Regions from separate parts of the Bacillus sp. N5-665 genome, predicted to be linked through region 2. Evidence: riboswitches for the same ligand, from Rfam matches in the RefSeq annotation. Region 2 holds a riboswitch; the other holds the start of a gene.

Region 1 (9,233 bases), 240 kb from region 2:
GTATCTTTTGATAAATACGGCATTGGATAATATGTTGTCGCATTCGCATATGTTCTTGATTCGATTTGACTTACGATCGGCATTACGCTTGAAGTTGCATTTTGAACGTAACTGATAGATTGTGTTGGAGCGATAGCAAGACGGTATGAATTATATAATCCATTCTTCTTCACTTGCTCTTTTAAACTTGTCCAATCTTCTTTTGTTGGAATATGAATTCCTTCAAATAGTTGCTGAACCTTTTCAGTTACTGGGCTGTAATCTGTCGTTTCATATTTTTCAAAGTATGTGCCATTTGCATAATCAGACTTATCGAAGTCTTTAAATGTTTCGCCTTTTTCTTTAGCGATTTCCATACTTTTCTCAATAGAGTAGTAATTTAACATCATAAAGAATGTACGAGCGAACTCTTTCGCTTCTGCACTTTCATATGCAATTTTGTTTTTTGATAAATATCCGTGTAAGTTCATTGCGCCAAGTCCAACTGAATGAAGCTCATCATTTGCTTTTTTCACAGTTGGTGCATTCGGAATGATCGTCATATCAGAAACAGCTGTTAAAGCTTCCATTCCCGCATGAACGGCTTCACGAATTTCTTTATTTTCCATTACATTTACGATATTTAACGATCCTAAGTTACAGTTAATATCACGACGGATAATATCCTCTGTACCGTAATCATTTATTTCAGAAGTTTCTTGAAGCTGGAAGATTTCTGTCTCGAATGTTCAACCGAGTCCGCTACTCCTCAGTCCGTTGCTCATGCAACTGCTGTATGTCACCATACAGGACAGACTATATCATCACCTACAGCATTACCTGATTAGGTGCTCCGCTTTTCGAACGCCAATCGCTTGCGCTCTACTCCCATAAGGGATAGTCGTTAGGCTTTTACTTATCTTAATCTTTCAGAAAGTCTCTTATTACTTTATGTTGTCCCATAACTCTGCTATACAAAATAATAAGATACATTCTGAACTTTTATATGTTCATTCTAAGATAAGATTTAGCACGGTAGGTTACCTCAAATTTGAGGCTTTCCCCGTTTAACGGAGTTTTCGACTAGCATTTCTACTAGAAGGTGCTACATATTTAACACAAGTTCGACATCTTCACAGTTCCAATATCCTTCAGTGGATGTTGGTTATTTGCATTTGATTTAAACATTAAGTATGGGTAACCAGACTCAAGCTGAATCATAGCAATTTTAATAAGCATATCACGTGCACTAATATCTAGCGGCTTCTTCTTCACTTTCGGATTGCTCATTAATTCATCGTACATTTCATCAATATCAATATCATCTAAATGCTTTCCGTATTCTTTATACACCGTATAAGGCGCGAAAACATGGAAAGGTTCGTTTTTCTCAGCAAGCTCGAAGAACTTACTTGGAACGATAATTCCGATTGATAGAGACTGAATACGGCTCTTCTCATCGGCATTTATTTTTTTTGTATCAAGGAATTCAATAATATCCCAATGGAAAATGTTTAAGTATACTGCGCCGGCTCCTTTTCGTTGCCCAAGCTGATTCGCATATGAAAACGAATCTTCAAGTAATTTCATAACAGGTACTACACCACTTGCAGCATTATCGATACCTTTAATTTGCTCACCGCGTGCACGTAGCTTAGATAAGTTTAAAGCTACTCCACCGCCGATTTTTGATAATTGCATTGCAGTATTAATGTTAAAGCCGATTGAATTTAAGCTATCATCCATCTCTAACAAGAAACAAGACACCATTTCTCCTCTTCTGCTTCGTCCCGCATTTAAAAAGGTTGGTGTCGCTGGTTGGTAGTTTTGTTTTACAATCATGCTTGCGAAGTGTTTTGCCTTCGCAACATCACCGCGTCCTAAGTATAATGAAACAATTGCTACACGATCTTCATAGCTTTCTAAGTATTGTTTTTGATCATTTGTTTTTAACGCATAATCTTTGTAGAACTTAGATGCTGCCATATAAGATTGGAACTCGAAGTTTTCACCATAAGCGATGTTATATACCTCTTCTACTTCCTCCAAGCTATACTCGTCCAGAACGTTGTAATAGTAATCATGTTCTTTCATATACTCCATTCGCTCTGCCACGCTATTAAAATGAACGGTATTCTCTCTAGCTTCTTCCATAAAGACTTCTAATGCCTCTTTATCTTTATGAAGCTGATAAAAACCGTCCTGCATTTGCGTGATTTCATTATTCAGTTCAATGTGTCGCAATCTCCCGCACCCTTTCCTTAAAATATTCTACATCGTTATTTGTTCCTGATAACTCAAATTTTGATACAATAGGCACTTCATATTTAGCAGAAATTTTGTCAGCACTTGCACCGAACATGTCTCCCCAGTTACGATTGCCGCTTGCAGATACGCCTTTTAATTTTTCATTATTGCGCTCTAAAAATTCTAAAACACGTTCTGGTACATTGCCAAAACCTGTTGTATACGTAATTAAAACAAAGTCTTCATCTATTACTAGATCTTCACCAATTTGAACGGCCGGCATATTTAATTTGTGAATGAAACGCTTCACGTTTCCTGTCATAGAATCATATGCAACTATCATTTCCGACCCTCCCTCTCCAATCTATACTCTCTGTATGTTGTTTCTTGATTTCTCTATATATTGTATTACGTTTCAAAATAAGACACAAGATATATGTATAAATTCTTTCTTTTTTTAAATTTTACTTTTCGACAAGACAGTCGATTTTTTTCAATACAATGACTATGAAACAACATTCTAAAACTCATGTCAATAAAGTGCTTTTCAAAAAAGTTGTCAACGAATTTAACCTTATTTTTAAAAAAGTTACCAATATATTTTGTCATAAAACGGCAAATGCTGGAGGAATATATTTCTCCAGCATCACGAAAAAAAGAACAGACATGAAACGATAATCTGTTCTAAAAAACGATTACATTTATCAATTTTACTTTATTAAATATTATACATATACTTTCGGTTCGCGTTACATACTAAAAGATAACTATTATAGAAAAAGATTATTATTATGGAAATTCAATTTATTTATGAAAAGATTATTCAGAGTGCTCAATACGCAAAATATCTTTTACAAATATATGATGTGGATTTTCATCTTTATCAATCATTGTACATACAGGAGCTTCTTCATCAAAGTACACAATCATTCCTTCTACGTACTGAAATGTATGTTGAACTTGTACAGTTACTTTAATTTCTACAGCCTCTTCATATGCTCTTTTTATTTTCTGAAGCATTTTTGCCGAACACTTTCGTTTCTCTGGGTACATGACCATCCCCATAAACCTATTGCCGGCTCTATCTTTCCACATATAATCCCAATGCGGTAATATGCCTTGTTTAAAATCGCCCATAATTCTCCTCCCCTATATTCTTCTAGTTACGAACGTGGCGTTTCTGAATATGTATAAATTACTTGTCCGCCGCGCTGCGCGTTTCCAATAATATGTTTAAAATCTTCACGCCCTACTACAACTTTCCTAAACGTATAAAATACATCTTTCGTTGCAACATACTCCTTTATTTCACCATTTTTCAGCTGATCCAAAATTGTATTTGCTAATTGTTCATCCATGTATTTCACCTCTATGCAATATTTTATTTTATCGTATATTCTATAGGTCAACAACTGTAAAATTATCCAGGTGCTATACCTTCATTTCATTTTCATTATTCACAAACGATATTACTTTACTATATGTCCACTAAATATCATATACTAACATAGCTACTTCTCTATATCAAACATTTCGACATTCAATTATGCAAAGTTCCATACCACTATGCTACAATATATAAATAGAACTAGGAGGGATACTATGATTCGGAAAGCAAAAAAGACAGATGCGAAGGCAATTGCGCCTTTATTGTATAACGCTCTGCACGAAATTGCTGAAAAAATCACAGGTAGCACTGTTGAAACAGAAGTATTACTAGGACTTGAAACATGGTTCTCAAAAGAGAGAAATCGACTGAGCTACGAAAACTGTTTTGTATATGAACAAGACGGAATTGCGGTCGGAATTATTGTCGCTTATCACGGTAGTGAAGCAACAATGCTTGATGCGCCAATTGTTCGTCACTTAAGAGAATTACATAAAAATGAGTCGATTACGTTAGAAAAAGAAGCTGAGCTTGATGAATATTACATTGATACATTATCAGTTTCAAGTGCATATGGCGGAAAAGGAATTGGTTCTAAATTAATTGAAGCTGCTGAAATCCATGCAACTGAAAAGGAGTATGAAAAAATCGCATTACTTGTTAATTTAGAAAACAAACGTGCCTATTCACTATATGAAAAACTAGGTTATAAAAAAGATCAAATCGTTATGCTTGTAGGCGAACCTTATGCACATCTCGTAAAAACATTAAACATCAAAATTTCTATATCTTAACATAAAAGCACACGATTTATATATAAATCGTGTGCTTTTATGTTAATTTTGTATTTAATACATTTCCATCCATCGCTTCGTGGAATGTATAGGTTGTACATCCCCATGGCTTCCTATGTAAAATAGGAGAACCAGACCATCCCATCGCTCTCAGCTCCGCACCAACCATTGCATTAATGTAATTATGACCTACAAGAGCAATACTTCCATGTACGAGAGCATAACGGTGTAATAAGTAAGCTGCTTGCCTTGCCCTCTCTCTTACTTCCTTATAAGACTCAACACCTTTATGGTAACCAAGTATCCATAATGTTCGCCCGATAAACATCCATACGTTAGGTTTACATTTCAACCATGTTGGAGCATAAAAACTCGTCGGAATTTCAGCTTCCCTAAAAAGAGAATTTTGCATAAAAGATAAAGAATTCATTAATTCAGCTGCTGACTGTATAGCACACCTTTGATCACTCGTTACAATCAACTTTGCTGCTTCAACCGCTTCCATTGTTTCCATTGGTATAGGTGCTTTTTCTGTTATAGTATGTAAGTCATATCCTTTCATCCATTCATGAAAGGATGTAACCGTCATTGGTTCTATAGTACGATCTAAGCGGCCATGACGAATAAAAGAAATCTTCATTCTTTCCACTCTCCATTCATCACTTACGAACTCTATTATGTACTATTTTTAAATATCATACCACGCAAAAAAAGAAAGTTATACACCTTTACATATCCCCGCCACTCTCATGTGTGACCCCAGCATGTATACCATCCATCCCATCAAAATATGTAGTCGTTTCATGATGACGAATCTTTTTTAAATTTATATAAGAAAATACAAATAAAGTTAATGCTATAACACTCCCCACAAATTCAAACATCATTTTACCGCCTCTAATTTCTCCCACTTTAGTAGGTTATTGTATATTTTTCATTATACCCCTATATAAAGATACACGCATTTAAACCGTTCTTTTTTTCTAATAACTTGGAGTTCTTGCATATTTTCTTACAAAATGTGAATATTTTTCGAATTTTTACTTTGGAAACATTTACAAACTAGACAATATGGTTCAAAATAAGAGGAAATAAAAAAAAACCAAAATTATTCTTTTTTTGGAAAACTGTAACAAGGAGAGTTGCTTATGCAGATCGCAGAAACTGGAGATATCATTGAATTTAAAGGTGGAATGCAAGGCCGTGTTCAAAAAGTAAATCAAAACTCCGTTATTGTAGATATAACAATTATGGAAAATTTTAGAGAACTAGATATGGAACCTCTTACAGTTGTAAGTCATAAAAACTATACTGTCATTAATCAAAATGCATAATATAATAGAAAGAAAGGATCTGTATGTTATACAGATCCTTTCTTTCTATTATATATTAACGATTATCAATTGTTTCTGGATATAGATCATGGTTCATCATGCGGTAGTCTGCCATTTGTTCATACTTCGTGCCTGGGCGACCGTAGTTGCAGTAAGGATCAATTGAAATCCCTCCACGTGGTGTGAATTTCCCCCATACCTCAATGTAACGCGGATCCATTAATTTAATTAAATCATTCATAATAACGTTCATGCAATCTTCGTGGAAGTCACCATGATTGCGGAAACTAAATAAATATAGCTTTAAAGATTTACTCTCTACCATTCTTTGTTCTGGAATGTAGCTAATATAAATTGTTGCAAAATCTGGTTGACCTGTTTTCGGACATAAGCTTGTAAATTCAGGGCAATTAAATTTCACAAAATAATCACGGTTTGGATGATTGTTATCAAATACCTCTAAAATTTCTGGGCTATATTCAAATAAATATTTTGTATTTTGATTTCCTAATAATGTTACATCTTTTAAATCTTCATCTAATCTTCCTGCCATTTTAAACATCCCTTCTCATTATACTCCGCGTTTATTTCCCCATACTAACGCATGAAGCTGTGGCAATACTTTTGCATTATTCATTTCTTTACAGTTAACCGCTTTTTCAATAAGCCACTCATATTTATCTAATAATTTTTTAATCAACATCGCATCATCCACAGTTTTTGTATCATCATTCCCTACTTGTAAGAAGAATGGAACATCTGGATAACGTTCGTGCATCTTAACTGCATACTCAAAGTCATAATCGTCAAATACTACTACCTTTAAACTAATATCTTTTCCTGCTAGTTTCTGAATAACAGCATCTAACTTCTGAAAATCAGTATTCATCGTCGAACTTGGTGGTTTTGGAGAAATCGTTATCTCATCAATTTGAAGTAACCAATCTTGCCATTTACTCCCTTGCGTTTCGATTGCCGTCCGCATTCCATTCTCTTTTAATATAGAAAGAAGAAACTCAATATTTTTCAACAATGCTGGATTTCCACCTGAAATCGTAACATGAGAAAAATTTTCGCCACCAATTTCTACAAGCTCGTTCCAAACGTCCTCTGCTGTCATCTGTCTAATTTGTTCCTTAGCCGATCCATCCCACGTAAAAGCAGAATCACACCATGCGCAACTATAATCACAGCCAGCTGTACGGATAAACATCGTCTTTTGTCCCACAACCATTCCTTCGCCTTGAATAGTCGGACCAAATATTTCTAAGACAGGAATTTTACTCATCGAGCATCCACTCCCGTCTTACTTCCGCATAACTAGTTGGCGTCTCGAAAAGACGAACAAATTCAACACGAGCTCCTTTATATTCGTTCGCACGATTATCTTTTAGTAATGCTTCTGCCATCTTTTCATAAATCCAAACGACCATGTTTTCAGCAGTCGTATTCATTGCTGGTAACGTTTCGTTTAAATAACGATGGTCTAAATAAATTTCTATTTCATTCTTCCAAATTTCTTTTATATCTCCAAAGTCAATCGCAAGACCTATTTCATTTACATATCCACTAATCCCAAATACAACTTTATATGTGTGACCATGTAAGTTTTTACATTTCCCCTCATAACAGTGTAAATGGTGTGCTGCATCAAATGTAAATTCCTTGCTGACCATTACTCTTTTATTATGATATTTGAGCTGTTTACGCTGAATATCCTTGTCCATTTTTTGCAAATTTTCTACGATGCGAAATCCAAAGAAATTATCCATTAGTTATTTGCTCCTTCGCGTTCTTGTAGGTACGTATCTAATCCTGCTTTACGAAGCTGACATGCTGGACATTCACCGCAACCATCACCAATGATTCCGTTATAACATGTTAATGTTTTTTCTCGAACAAATTCGAATGCTCCAAGTTCATCTGATAATTTCCATGTTTCCGCTTTATCAATCCACATAAGTGGTGTATGAATTACGAACGGATAATCCATGGATAAATTTAAAGTAACGTTTAACGATTTCACAAACACGTCACGGCAATCTGGATAACCACTAAAATCAGTTTCACATACACCGGTTACAATATGACGTGCCCCAACTTGTTTTGCTAATACAGCAGCAAATGATAGGAATAGTAAATTTCGTCCATCTACAAACGTCGATGGCAATTCACCTTCTTCATGTGTAATCTCCATATCCGTTCTAGTTAACGCATTTGGAGCAAGTTGATTTAATAGACTCATATCTAGTACCGTATGTTTAATTCCTAGCTCTTTTGCAATTTCCGCTGCACAATCAATTTCTAGCTTATGACGTTGATTGTAATTAAACGTTACAGCTTCTACTTCTGCAAACTGCTCTATTGCCCAAAATAAACATGTCGTACTATCTTGTCCTCCACTAAAAACAACAACTGCCTTTTCTTTTTTCATTTCACTCATTCTCCTTCTCTACTACGAATAAGAAGAAAGAACGTTCTTGAACTGTCACAATAAAAAAACAAAACAATACCTAAAGATATTGTTGTTTCCATAGTTTTTTATAGAGGGAGTTCGCGAACCTCTCCCGTGCAATGCACGGAATTCCTTCTTTCATTGACAAAGCTTATTGTAACATATTGTATACTACCATAAAAAATTTCTGATTTTTCCGCTATTTTTCATTTCATTTCTTTCATTTTATAGTATGATTAATTTAATGCGAGAAGAGAGGAGGCATACCACTGAAACCCTTTATTATTTATCTCTTTCTAAATATATTATTCATCCTTGTTACAATGCTCGTATACCATCTATTTTGGAATCAAAAAGGGAAACGTTCTCCTAAATTAAATTCAGCTATATTTATTGCATTATGTTGCCTCGCTACCATACTATGTATTACTTTCGGAGCAAAAACAAATTATGGATTTCAATTTGATATGCGCCATATCGTATTAATTGTCGGTACATTAACAGGAGGCCCTATTGCTGGTGCTTCCATCTTAACTGTATTAAACATATACCGCTTCTTATTAGGGGGAATAGGTGTTTTCCCATCGCTTATCGGTTCTATCCTTCTATTTATTGTCCTACTATTTACATATAAAGTTTTCAATCGAACTTCTAATCGTATAAAAGTAGCACTTGCCATTATCTACAGTCTCACATACGGATTTAGTTGGATACCTTTCTTCCTTTCAAAGGTTACAAATAAGACTGATTATATACCACATATTATTGTGTATGAGTTATGTACGATACTTGGTACGATACTTATTTTATATTTACTACACATATTACAAACTCAAGTTCGTCTTCAAAACGAACTTATGAATGCTGAAAAGTTTCATTTAATTGGAGAAATGGCAGCGTCCATTTCTCATGAGATTCGTAATCCATTAACTTCAACAAAAGGATTTTTACAACTTTTGCAGTCAGATACATGCACTGAGCAAGAGCGAAAATTATATATCGACATAGCCATTAACGGAATCGAACAAGCAAATCAC
Region 2 (9,233 bases):
AACAGAATAAAAAAGTAGTGCTTATCGCACTACTTCTGTCTTTTTCTCTTTTTCTAAATTACGAGCTGTTTCGCTTAATTCAACGTCTTTCCCATCTTTAAGCGTTCCAAATATGAAATCGAATACTGGATTTGAAACACCAAACCAAAACTTTTCATTTTTATAATGGTGTAATATGTGCTGTTTTTTTAGCCATCTTCCAAACTTAGTGAACGGACGAATCGGCTTATGTGCAATATAATGTTTCCATTCATAAACGAGAAGCATGATAATCATTCCAATTCCAAATGAAAGTGTAATAGTAGCACTTTTTGTTATACCATATGCTATAAGTAAATATAGAGTAAAGCTAGGTATACTAAACCATACAGGCAAAAACAATAGTTTTAAATCATCTGGATATACATGATGATCATAATGTAATCTTCTTAACATTTTTAATAAAAATACGTTTTTAGGTGGCTTTAAATGGAATAAAAACCGATGTGTCATATATTCGTTAAGCGTATAAAAAACAATCCCAAACAAACACGCGAACATACCGATCCATGTAAAAAATTGCATTTTTAAAATAATGATGAAAATAAATAAAATACTATACATAATAACGATATCATGTTGTAAAAAGAACTCTTTCCCCACTCTCTTCATCTTCCTTCCCCCTTTTCCAAAAAAACAGCCGCAACATATCGTTACGACTATTTCTTTTATTTTTTATTTTATTCTATTCACTTTACAAATTTGCCTGCTGCTCTATTGTCGAGAAAAAATTGTTCGATCCAAATATATTTTGCTTTGGAATAATATGTTCCACCGCAAACACTGTTACTTCTCCTCTTTGTACCTCTCCAATAATGAGCCCAAATATTTCATGATTTAGCGCAAACGTTGGTTGCTTTGTTTGTAGTAATCTTGCTGCATTATGAAATACCGCTTCATATAGTGGATTCCTATCAGTAATTTCTTTTCGAATTTTTGGTGCTAACGTAATAATAATTTCTTTTCCGTCAATAGTGGTTCGATACATAAAAATCTCCCCTTCAATCTTATGTGAACAACTGTAAAGCTTTGTATGCAAAATGGATAGAATATCCTACTAAAATAATACCGGCTCCGGCTGTTATATAGCCAAGTGCTTTTTGCTTTAATAAAGTTCTGCCAAAATGGACAGAAAAAGCAATATTTAAATTCCATAATATAATGCCAACGATAATACAGAGACTGTACAAAAAGGCTTCTTGTTTCGTTACCTTCGTAAGCAATGAGCTAAGTGTACTTCCGTATATCCCAAACCAAAAAACAAGATTTAATGGATTGGATATCGCAATTAAAAAACCTGCCATAAACGATTGTTTAAGGCCACCTACCTCTTCCTTTTTATATTCCATATTCGTGTGGGAAATTCCTTGTTTTACACTTTGAAATCCTAAATAAAATAATAAGAAAAACCCTGTGCAATACATAAAAGCTTGTACATATGTATACATAAACACAGAAGATAAACCGAAATAGATGAGAAGCATAAACAAAATATCTGCAGTCATCCCACCAATTCCAACAACCCACGCATGCCAAAAACCTCGTTCAATTCCTCGTTTTAACATTTCAATATTAATCGGACCTACTGGTGCAGCTAATGAAATACCTAATACAATTTGTTGTATAATCGCTCCAAACATCGCTCTATCCTTTCTACTTCCTTTACTATTAAGTAATGATGTAATGATTAAAAATAGACTAGCTTTCATCAAAATATTTACTACTAAAATACCCTTTTTTATCCAAAATATGCAAAAGAGCCATCTGGATGATGGCTCTTACTTTTCTAACTTATGAAGAAAAGGACATTTTCCTTTTATCGGCTCTACATCGTCTCCTATGAAGTATTGTTTCCATTCGCGATGATCTGGATCACCATAATGACTAATGTTAGGGTGTTTCGGCAGCTGATCCCACTTTTCAACTCGATCTCGGACCGTTTGTCTTGAATATGCTCCTTTAGGGCGATCCCCTTCTAATCCATCAAAGATGGTACGCGGTTGAAATCCAATAACGAGAGAATTTCCTAAATGCCTAGTTTTTCGTTGTTTATAAGCTGGCGCATTTCCAAATGCGAATATCGGTTCACCACCAAATGAAAATTCCCATAAGTAATGGTCTGTGTCTTCAGGAATTTGCTTCGGCCATGTTTGGTCATCGTTTTCATGTAAATATTGTAGTACTTTCCAAAAGTAATCACGATAATATTCCAGTGGTTGTTCCTCACATTCCGGTTCCACAAAAAGAAAGAATCCTCTTCTTACAATTGGGCGCTCTTTCATTAACTCTAAAAAAGATAACATTGTATGTGGCAAATGACTCCAATCATTATGAGAGAGAAATGAATAACGAAGTTCATTCTTTTTTAAAGCTGTTAAGCCGAAATAACATGGGAAAGTTGGTTCTAGCACGACACTCGAAAAATTTTGAAATTCTTTTGTAACCCAATTTGGTATGTCAGTTCTCGTTCTCATTCCTTCATTATCTAATAAATAAGACTCATTCATTCTTTCACCTCATTATGTATAGCATTCAATTAAGAATATTACATACTCGGCCTGTCCTATACCTATTTAAAAATTCGGCCGGAAAATTATTTAAAAATACAAAAAAATAAAATCGCTTACTTGACTAATTTCTACCAATTCGTGTATATTTAAATTAATCATTTAGCAGAATATTCAAGATTATAGCATTTTTAGTTTATATTATCTTTCAAATGAATTTCACTAAATGAAAAAAGCAAATGTTTTTAGGAGGAATTGTAACATGCAAGGAAAAGTAAAATGGTTTAACAACGAAAAAGGTTTTGGATTTATCGAAATGGAAGGCGCTGACGATGTATTCGTACATTTCTCTGCTATTCAAGGTGACGGCTACAAAGCTTTAGAAGAAGGTCAAGAAGTATCTTTCGATATTACTGAAGGAAACCGTGGACCTCAAGCTGCTAACGTAGTAAAACTTTAATCCAACATATAACAGGAGGTTACCTTACTTGGTAACCTCCTTTGTTATTCCTTTGTATATTTCCGTTTTACAGAGCAAAAACTATGTGAAATGCGCAATATACAAAGGAGGAAGTAATAATGGGATCAGAAGTAAATGATTTTGAAGAAGTGAAATTCCGTGTAGAAACAGCACAAAAAATGGTAGGGTCAGCGACAATTTCAATGGATCCAGATACATTAGAGCATGCGACTACTGCTGTAGAAGCCGCTCGCTCTCAGCTTGAAATTATGAAATCTGTTGCGACAGATTTAGATGAGCCATTTTTAATGAATGAGGAAAAGAAATTAAGTAAATGCGAGCATCAACTAAACGAAGCAAGACACTAAAAAAGATCCAGAGAATTTTCTCTGGATCTTTTTTCATGATAACTGTTCTCCATACTTTTTCAATGTTTCTCCAACTGTACATTGTCGTATACAAAATGAATGAGCGTAATACTTACTATTTGTCTTTCGATTATGTTCTCGCAAGAAACACCCTTCACAATACGTTTCTAATAAGTCATTTACCTCTGTAATGAGTTGCTTTTTATCCACCTTTGCACCTCTCTATTCGGTTATTTCTTTATGACTATCAATGACTGTTCCTTCTAATGCTTGCGTAGCTAATTGATGCGCTTCTTTATTTTGTTTTCTAGATATCGGCTCACATACAAGTTTTAATTTCATTTGCTTCGCTTTTTGTTCAATTTGATCTAAGTAATGATTTAAATGCTCATCATAACAAGGCCATTCTCCAGCCAATTGCTGCAGTACAACTTGAGAATCGCCGCGAAGTGTAACTGCTTCATACTTAATTCCGAATTCCTCGAGTATATTCATGCCATGTAGTAATGATGCATATTCCGCTTCATTATTATCATATATACCTTCTATATATGCATTACGGCGAATTCGGTATTTTGTATTTCCTTTTTTATAGTATACACATATACCTACTCCAGCTTCTTTCGTCTGTACATCATAACCGCCATCAAAATAAACGAGTATTTCTTGGGGCTCTTCCTCCACTTGTTTACTCAACTTTTTCATTTCCTTTAATGACCATTCTGCATCCATTTCATCATAAAATGATAGTTCTTTCACTCTTCCTGTTTTCTCGAAATCCTCTGCAAATTGCAATACATCTTCTATGTTCATATAATCTGTCGTTAATTCCGTCTGCAATCCGGTCTTTGTTTTATACAACCAATGAATTTTATATTTCATACTAGATTCCCCTTATATAAGACTTCTTATATGTAGTCAGCTAATGAAAGCCTCACTTTATTTTATTATATTGTATCAAGAGTCACAGCATTATATTCAATATGATTACATACAAAAAGAGCTATCCCTATAGGAATAGCTCTTTCATCTATTGCATAAATCTTTCAAATTGTACTCGTTTATTAATCCAGTACATTACAGGCATACCAATTGCCATGACAACAAATTCACCGATTGCACATGTTAACCAAGTCAACATAAATGGTAAATCAAATGCAAGATGAAGCTCAATTGCAATCATAAACATTGTAATTGTAAAAATCACTGTATTAAAAATCATACGAGCCCAAACACCTTTAATAAATCGCATAGAAATAATCGTTGCAACTAATGCAAGAATAGATTGCCCCACTCCAAATACTAAATCGTAAGCGATCATTGGTGAGAAAAAGAGATTTGTTAAAAATACACCTAATACAATTCCGTAAATTGCTTTCTTATTAAATACAACAAGATGATTAAACATCTCTGAAATACGAAACTGTACATTCGTAAAGCCAAATGGCTGAATAAGCATAGAAACAGCAATATATAATGCCGCTAAAATACCATTACCGACTAATGTTCTAATATTCATGACAAAATCTCCTTAGTTTTTTTACGTGGGATGGTTTCGAACCACGTTATTCGTTTTTTAAGCAACAAGATTATATTGTACGCAATACACACTCTTTCGTCAATAGATTCCTATCATTAACTACCTTTTTTCTTTTGGACAACGTATAATAAAACATATGAAAGATTTAGGAGGTTTCACTTCATGACAGCAACAATTCAAAATGAAAAAGTAATCGTTTCCATTTCTGACAAAGGTGCAGAATTACAAAGCGTTCGCTTAAAAGAAGATAACACTGAATACTTATGGCAAGGCGATTCTACTTATTGGGGGCGCCGCTCACCAATTCTATTCCCAATTGTCGGCCGATTAGTAGATAATACATACTACGTAGATGGTAAACCATATTCTTTAACACAGCACGGCTTTGCTCGTGATCTTACATTCTCTGTAAAAGAACAAAGTGAAACGAAAATCACTTATATTGTAACTAGTAATGAAGAAACATTAAAAAAATACCCATACGAATTCGAATTACTCGTTTCTTATGAGCTAGACGGACAAATCGTTCATGTAACATATGAAGTAAATAACCCTACTTCAAAAGAGATGTTCTTCTCAATCGGAGCACATCCTGGTTTCAACTTCCCCTTATTAGAGGGCGAATCATTTACAGATTATCATTTATCATTTAATGGTTCTGAACGCTTAGAAACAAGCGTATTAGAAGGACCTTACCTTTCAAGTAAAAAGCAATTAATCGCTGAAAATACGAATGAATTACCACTTACATACGATTTATTCAAAAATGATGCGCTTATTTTTGAAAATATGAATACGGATGAAATCTCTATTCGTTCTCATAAACATAATAAATTTGTAAAAGTAGAATTTGATGGCTTCCCATTTGTTGGCGTATGGACACCAGGCGAGAACGCACCTTTCTTATGTATTGAACCTTGGTACGGGATTGCTGATGAAGTAAATCCAGCAAAAGATTTCAAGGAAAAAAAAGGAATTCAATCTTTACAAGCGAATGAAACATTTACATGTCGTTATAGTATTACAATCGGCTAAGTTACTCTATCCCCTACTTCAAAGAAACATATAAGTAGGGGATCATCTTATAATTTGGAGGTTTCTCATTTTGATTGAAGTATATATTGATGGTGCATCAAAAGGAAATCCTGGTCCTTCTGGTGCTGGAGTGTTTATTAAAGGGGTGCAACCAGCTGTACAATTATCATTGCCCCTTGGGACAATGTCCAATCATGAAGCAGAATACCACGCTTTACTTGCGGCATTAAAATATTGCACGGAGCATAATTATAACATTGTCTCTTTTCGTACAGATTCGCAACTTGTCGAGCGAGCTGTCGAAAAAGAATACGCAAAAAACAAAATGTTTGCACCACTATTAGAGGAAGCATTACAGTACATAAAAAGTTTCGATCTCTTTTTTATTAAGTGGATTCCAAGTAGTCAAAATAAAGTTGCTGATGAATTAGCTAGAAAAGCTATCTTACAAAATTAACGGGGGTATGAGTGTGAAAAAAGATTGGGTTGCTCCTCTTGCGTTATTATTTGTCTCTTTTATTTGGGGAGCTACGTTTGTTGTCGTTCAAAATGCTATGTCTTTCGTTGGTCCATTTACTTTTAATGGTATTCGCTTTTTATTCGCTGGAATTATTTTATTATTCGTTCAAATGATTTTCTCAAAAAAAGCTTCAAAACAAGATATAAAACAGAGTAGCTTCGCTGGATTAATTGTTGGATTCTTTTTATGTATTGGCTATGTATTACAAACATTCGGCTTACTTTATACAACTTCTTCAAAAGCTGGTTTCTTAACAGGGCTTAGTATCGTTATGGTACCAATTTTGTCTTTTATCTTTTTAAAACAAAAAGCTACCATTTTTATCGTAATGGGCATTGCTGTAGCAACAGCAGGTTTATACTTATTAACGGCTGGTGATTCTTTTCAATTAAACATTGGAGATATACTCGTTCTCGGTTGTGCAGTTGCTTTCGCTGCCCATATTCTTGTTAACGGCTTCTTCTCTAAGAAAATATCACCTTTATTGTTAAGCACGTCGCAAGTATTAGCTGTCGGTATGTTTTCTTCTATTTGCGCTTTTTTGTTTGAAGATTGGGAAAAATTATTTTCAGTGGCACTATGGACGAATTCTTCCTTTTTATTCGCTCTATTTCTAACTTCCCTATTTGCGACATCCATTGCTTTTTTTATTCAAACATCAGCACAAAAACATACGTCTCCAACGAGAGTAGCAATCATTTTCGCAATGGAGCCCGTTTTTGCTGCCTTAACAGGCGTTCTCGTTGCAAACGAACAACTTTCTGTCTCTGCTATTATCGGATGCCTATGTATTTTCCTAGGCATGGTTTTTGTTGAATTACCTTCCAAAACAAAAAAAGAAGCGCAGGCTGCATGAAGTTACGCTTGTAACTTCCGCATAAAAGCCTTAGCGCTTTTTTTATCTGTAATTTCTTCTTCTTTCAATCGTTCTAATAACGCAACAAAATAACTTCCATCAAACTGTAATTGATGTTTAATTGTCGCTTCTATTGCCGCGTTCACAATTCCATCAGATGCACCAGTATATCCTTGTCCGAACATAATAAATCCTTGTGCTTCCTCTGATAATTTAAATCCTTTCGTATGTAAGAATGAAAGATAATCTTCTACTGTTTGCATGTTATTCCCACCTACTCAAAAATTCTCCATCTCCTATCATACATGTTTTTACACGCTATGAGAATGAAATTTCTTTGACAACTTTGTAAATCTATCGTCTACTGCATAGACAATAGAGGATTTCCTTGCAATATGAATGAATATGTATAGTGGAACTTATTTCATATTAAAGGGGAGACACGATGAAACAAGCACTATTAATTATCGATGCGCAGCAAGAATTAATGGATGGAAATGAACAAGAAAAAGAAGTTTTTCGTAAAACCGAGTTACTATCTACACTAAATACAGCCGTACAGAAAGCGATAGATGCAAATGCCCTTATTATTTTCGTAAGAGATATCGATGTTGCTTCTGGTAGTGGAGAAGGATTTGAAGTACATAATGAAATTAAAGTACCTCAGTCTGCAATCCTTATTAATAAAGCAGCTACAAACTCATTCTATGGCACTTCTCTACTTGAACTTTTAAAAGAAGAAAAAATTAATCATATCGTTATCGGTGGATGTAAAACAGAACATTGCATCGACACCGCAGTTAGAACAGCTACTGTACAAGGATTTGATGTTACATTAATTAAAAACGGTCATTCCACAACTGATTCTAACGTATTATCTGCAGAGCAAATTATTGGTCATCATAATAAAACTCTACATGGACATTATAACGTTGATCATTTTTCAATGGTTAGAGATGTCGAGGAAGACCTTTTTCAACCAACTCACGACCAATATCGTAATTAATAAAAAAGAATCCTTCATCAGAAGGATTCTTTTTTATCCAAAAATTTGCGCTGCAATACTATACAGATCATTACTCCTTTTTAATAATTCATCGCTATTTTTCATCATAATTGGTGGTGTATTAACCTTTTGAAAACCAATAATCTCTAATTCTTTCATGAAACCTCTCTTTCCTTCTGGTACATCAATTCTTAATTTACCATGATGCTGCCTTGCTAAATCATGTACAATCCTCATTGCCATCGCATCATTTTTCGCGACGACTGGTCCTATTATTTTATTTTCTGATGTTTGTATACTTAAACCGTAACCTAATACATTTTGTTTGTTGTCCTTTACAACGATGCACTGTTCACTTTGTATAATTCTTTTCGTTAAAAATGCTTTTCTATTTGTTCCAAACGCATTTTCATCTAATTTTATTATTTCTTCTAAATCACACTCTTCATACTTCATCATATAATCTTCATTTCCTACACAATAATTATTCACATTGTACGAGTTACATATGTATTTAGAAACATAGCTTACTGCCCTAAATCCTAGTTTTTCATATAACGGCTTTCCTTCATCCGTAGCAATAAGCATAATTGAGGTTTGAGCCGATACGCTCTTAATACATGCATTCGTTATCACCTTTCCAATCCCACTTCTCTTATAATTCGGATGTACAATGACCATTCCGATAGACGCTAATTTCTCCCCATATAATATAATTGCCGAGCTCGCAATAAGTTCCTTTCTCTTATTCCACACACCGTATATAATACCTGAATCAAAAATAGTCTCAATTTCTTCTTTGTTATAATCCCACCCAATATAAGAAGATAATGCTACAATATCGCCTATTTGTTCGTCCCTAAGACGCTCCACCTTAATTTCCAATTCAAGCATACTTCATC

The links. A riboswitch is a leader RNA that binds a small molecule or an ion and turns the genes downstream of it on or off. The one in region 2 is predicted to bind preQ1.
Region 1: it holds a riboswitch for preQ1, as region 2 does, so the genes downstream of both, queC (7-cyano-7-deazaguanine synthase QueC) here and MNO09_RS22935 (QueT transporter family protein) in region 2, are expected to answer to the same signal.

What each region holds. Positions count from the first base shown of each region.
Region 1 covers NZ_CP093325.1:4,205,877-4,215,109, forward strand. Annotated here, with positions in the region: gene MNO09_RS24175 (ribonucleotide reductase barrel domain-containing protein) at 1-659, opposite strand, end outside; partial or broken gene MNO09_RS24180 (ribonucleotide reductase barrel domain-containing protein) at 1,096-2,223, opposite strand; gene nrdI (class Ib ribonucleoside-diphosphate reductase assembly flavoprotein NrdI) at 2,210-2,569, opposite strand; gene MNO09_RS24190 (hypothetical protein) at 3,046-3,363, opposite strand; gene ykzS (protein YkzS) at 3,390-3,584, opposite strand; gene MNO09_RS24200 (GNAT family N-acetyltransferase) at 3,829-4,407, shown strand; gene MNO09_RS24205 (histidine phosphatase family protein) at 4,445-5,047, opposite strand; gene MNO09_RS24210 (hypothetical protein) at 5,136-5,291, opposite strand; gene MNO09_RS24215 (YkvS family protein) at 5,556-5,741, shown strand; gene queF (preQ(1) synthase) at 5,797-6,294, opposite strand; gene queE (7-carboxy-7-deazaguanine synthase QueE) at 6,313-7,029, opposite strand; gene queD (6-carboxytetrahydropterin synthase QueD) at 7,022-7,513, opposite strand; gene queC (7-cyano-7-deazaguanine synthase QueC) at 7,513-8,175, opposite strand; PreQ1 riboswitch class I at 8,269-8,312, opposite strand; gene kinB (sporulation sensor histidine kinase KinB) at 8,520-9,233, shown strand, end outside.
Region 2 covers NZ_CP093325.1:3,966,263-3,975,495, forward strand. Annotated here, with positions in the region: gene MNO09_RS22895 (sterol desaturase family protein) at 22-651, opposite strand; gene MNO09_RS22900 (hypothetical protein) at 734-1,027, opposite strand; gene MNO09_RS22905 (LysE family transporter) at 1,047-1,679, opposite strand; gene MNO09_RS22910 (YqcI/YcgG family protein) at 1,818-2,546, opposite strand; gene cspB (cold shock-like protein CspB) at 2,809-3,006, shown strand; gene MNO09_RS22920 (DUF2564 family protein) at 3,126-3,374, shown strand; gene MNO09_RS22925 (zinc-finger domain-containing protein) at 3,408-3,584, opposite strand; gene MNO09_RS22930 (ribonuclease H family protein) at 3,597-4,256, opposite strand; gene MNO09_RS22935 (QueT transporter family protein) at 4,405-4,893, opposite strand; PreQ1 riboswitch class I at 4,900-4,944, opposite strand; gene MNO09_RS22940 (aldose 1-epimerase family protein) at 5,077-5,949, shown strand; gene MNO09_RS22945 (reverse transcriptase-like protein) at 6,020-6,406, shown strand; gene MNO09_RS22950 (DMT family transporter) at 6,420-7,325, shown strand; gene MNO09_RS22955 (DUF6123 family protein) at 7,328-7,588, opposite strand; gene MNO09_RS22960 (cysteine hydrolase family protein) at 7,771-8,331, shown strand; gene MNO09_RS22965 (GNAT family N-acetyltransferase) at 8,365-9,225, opposite strand.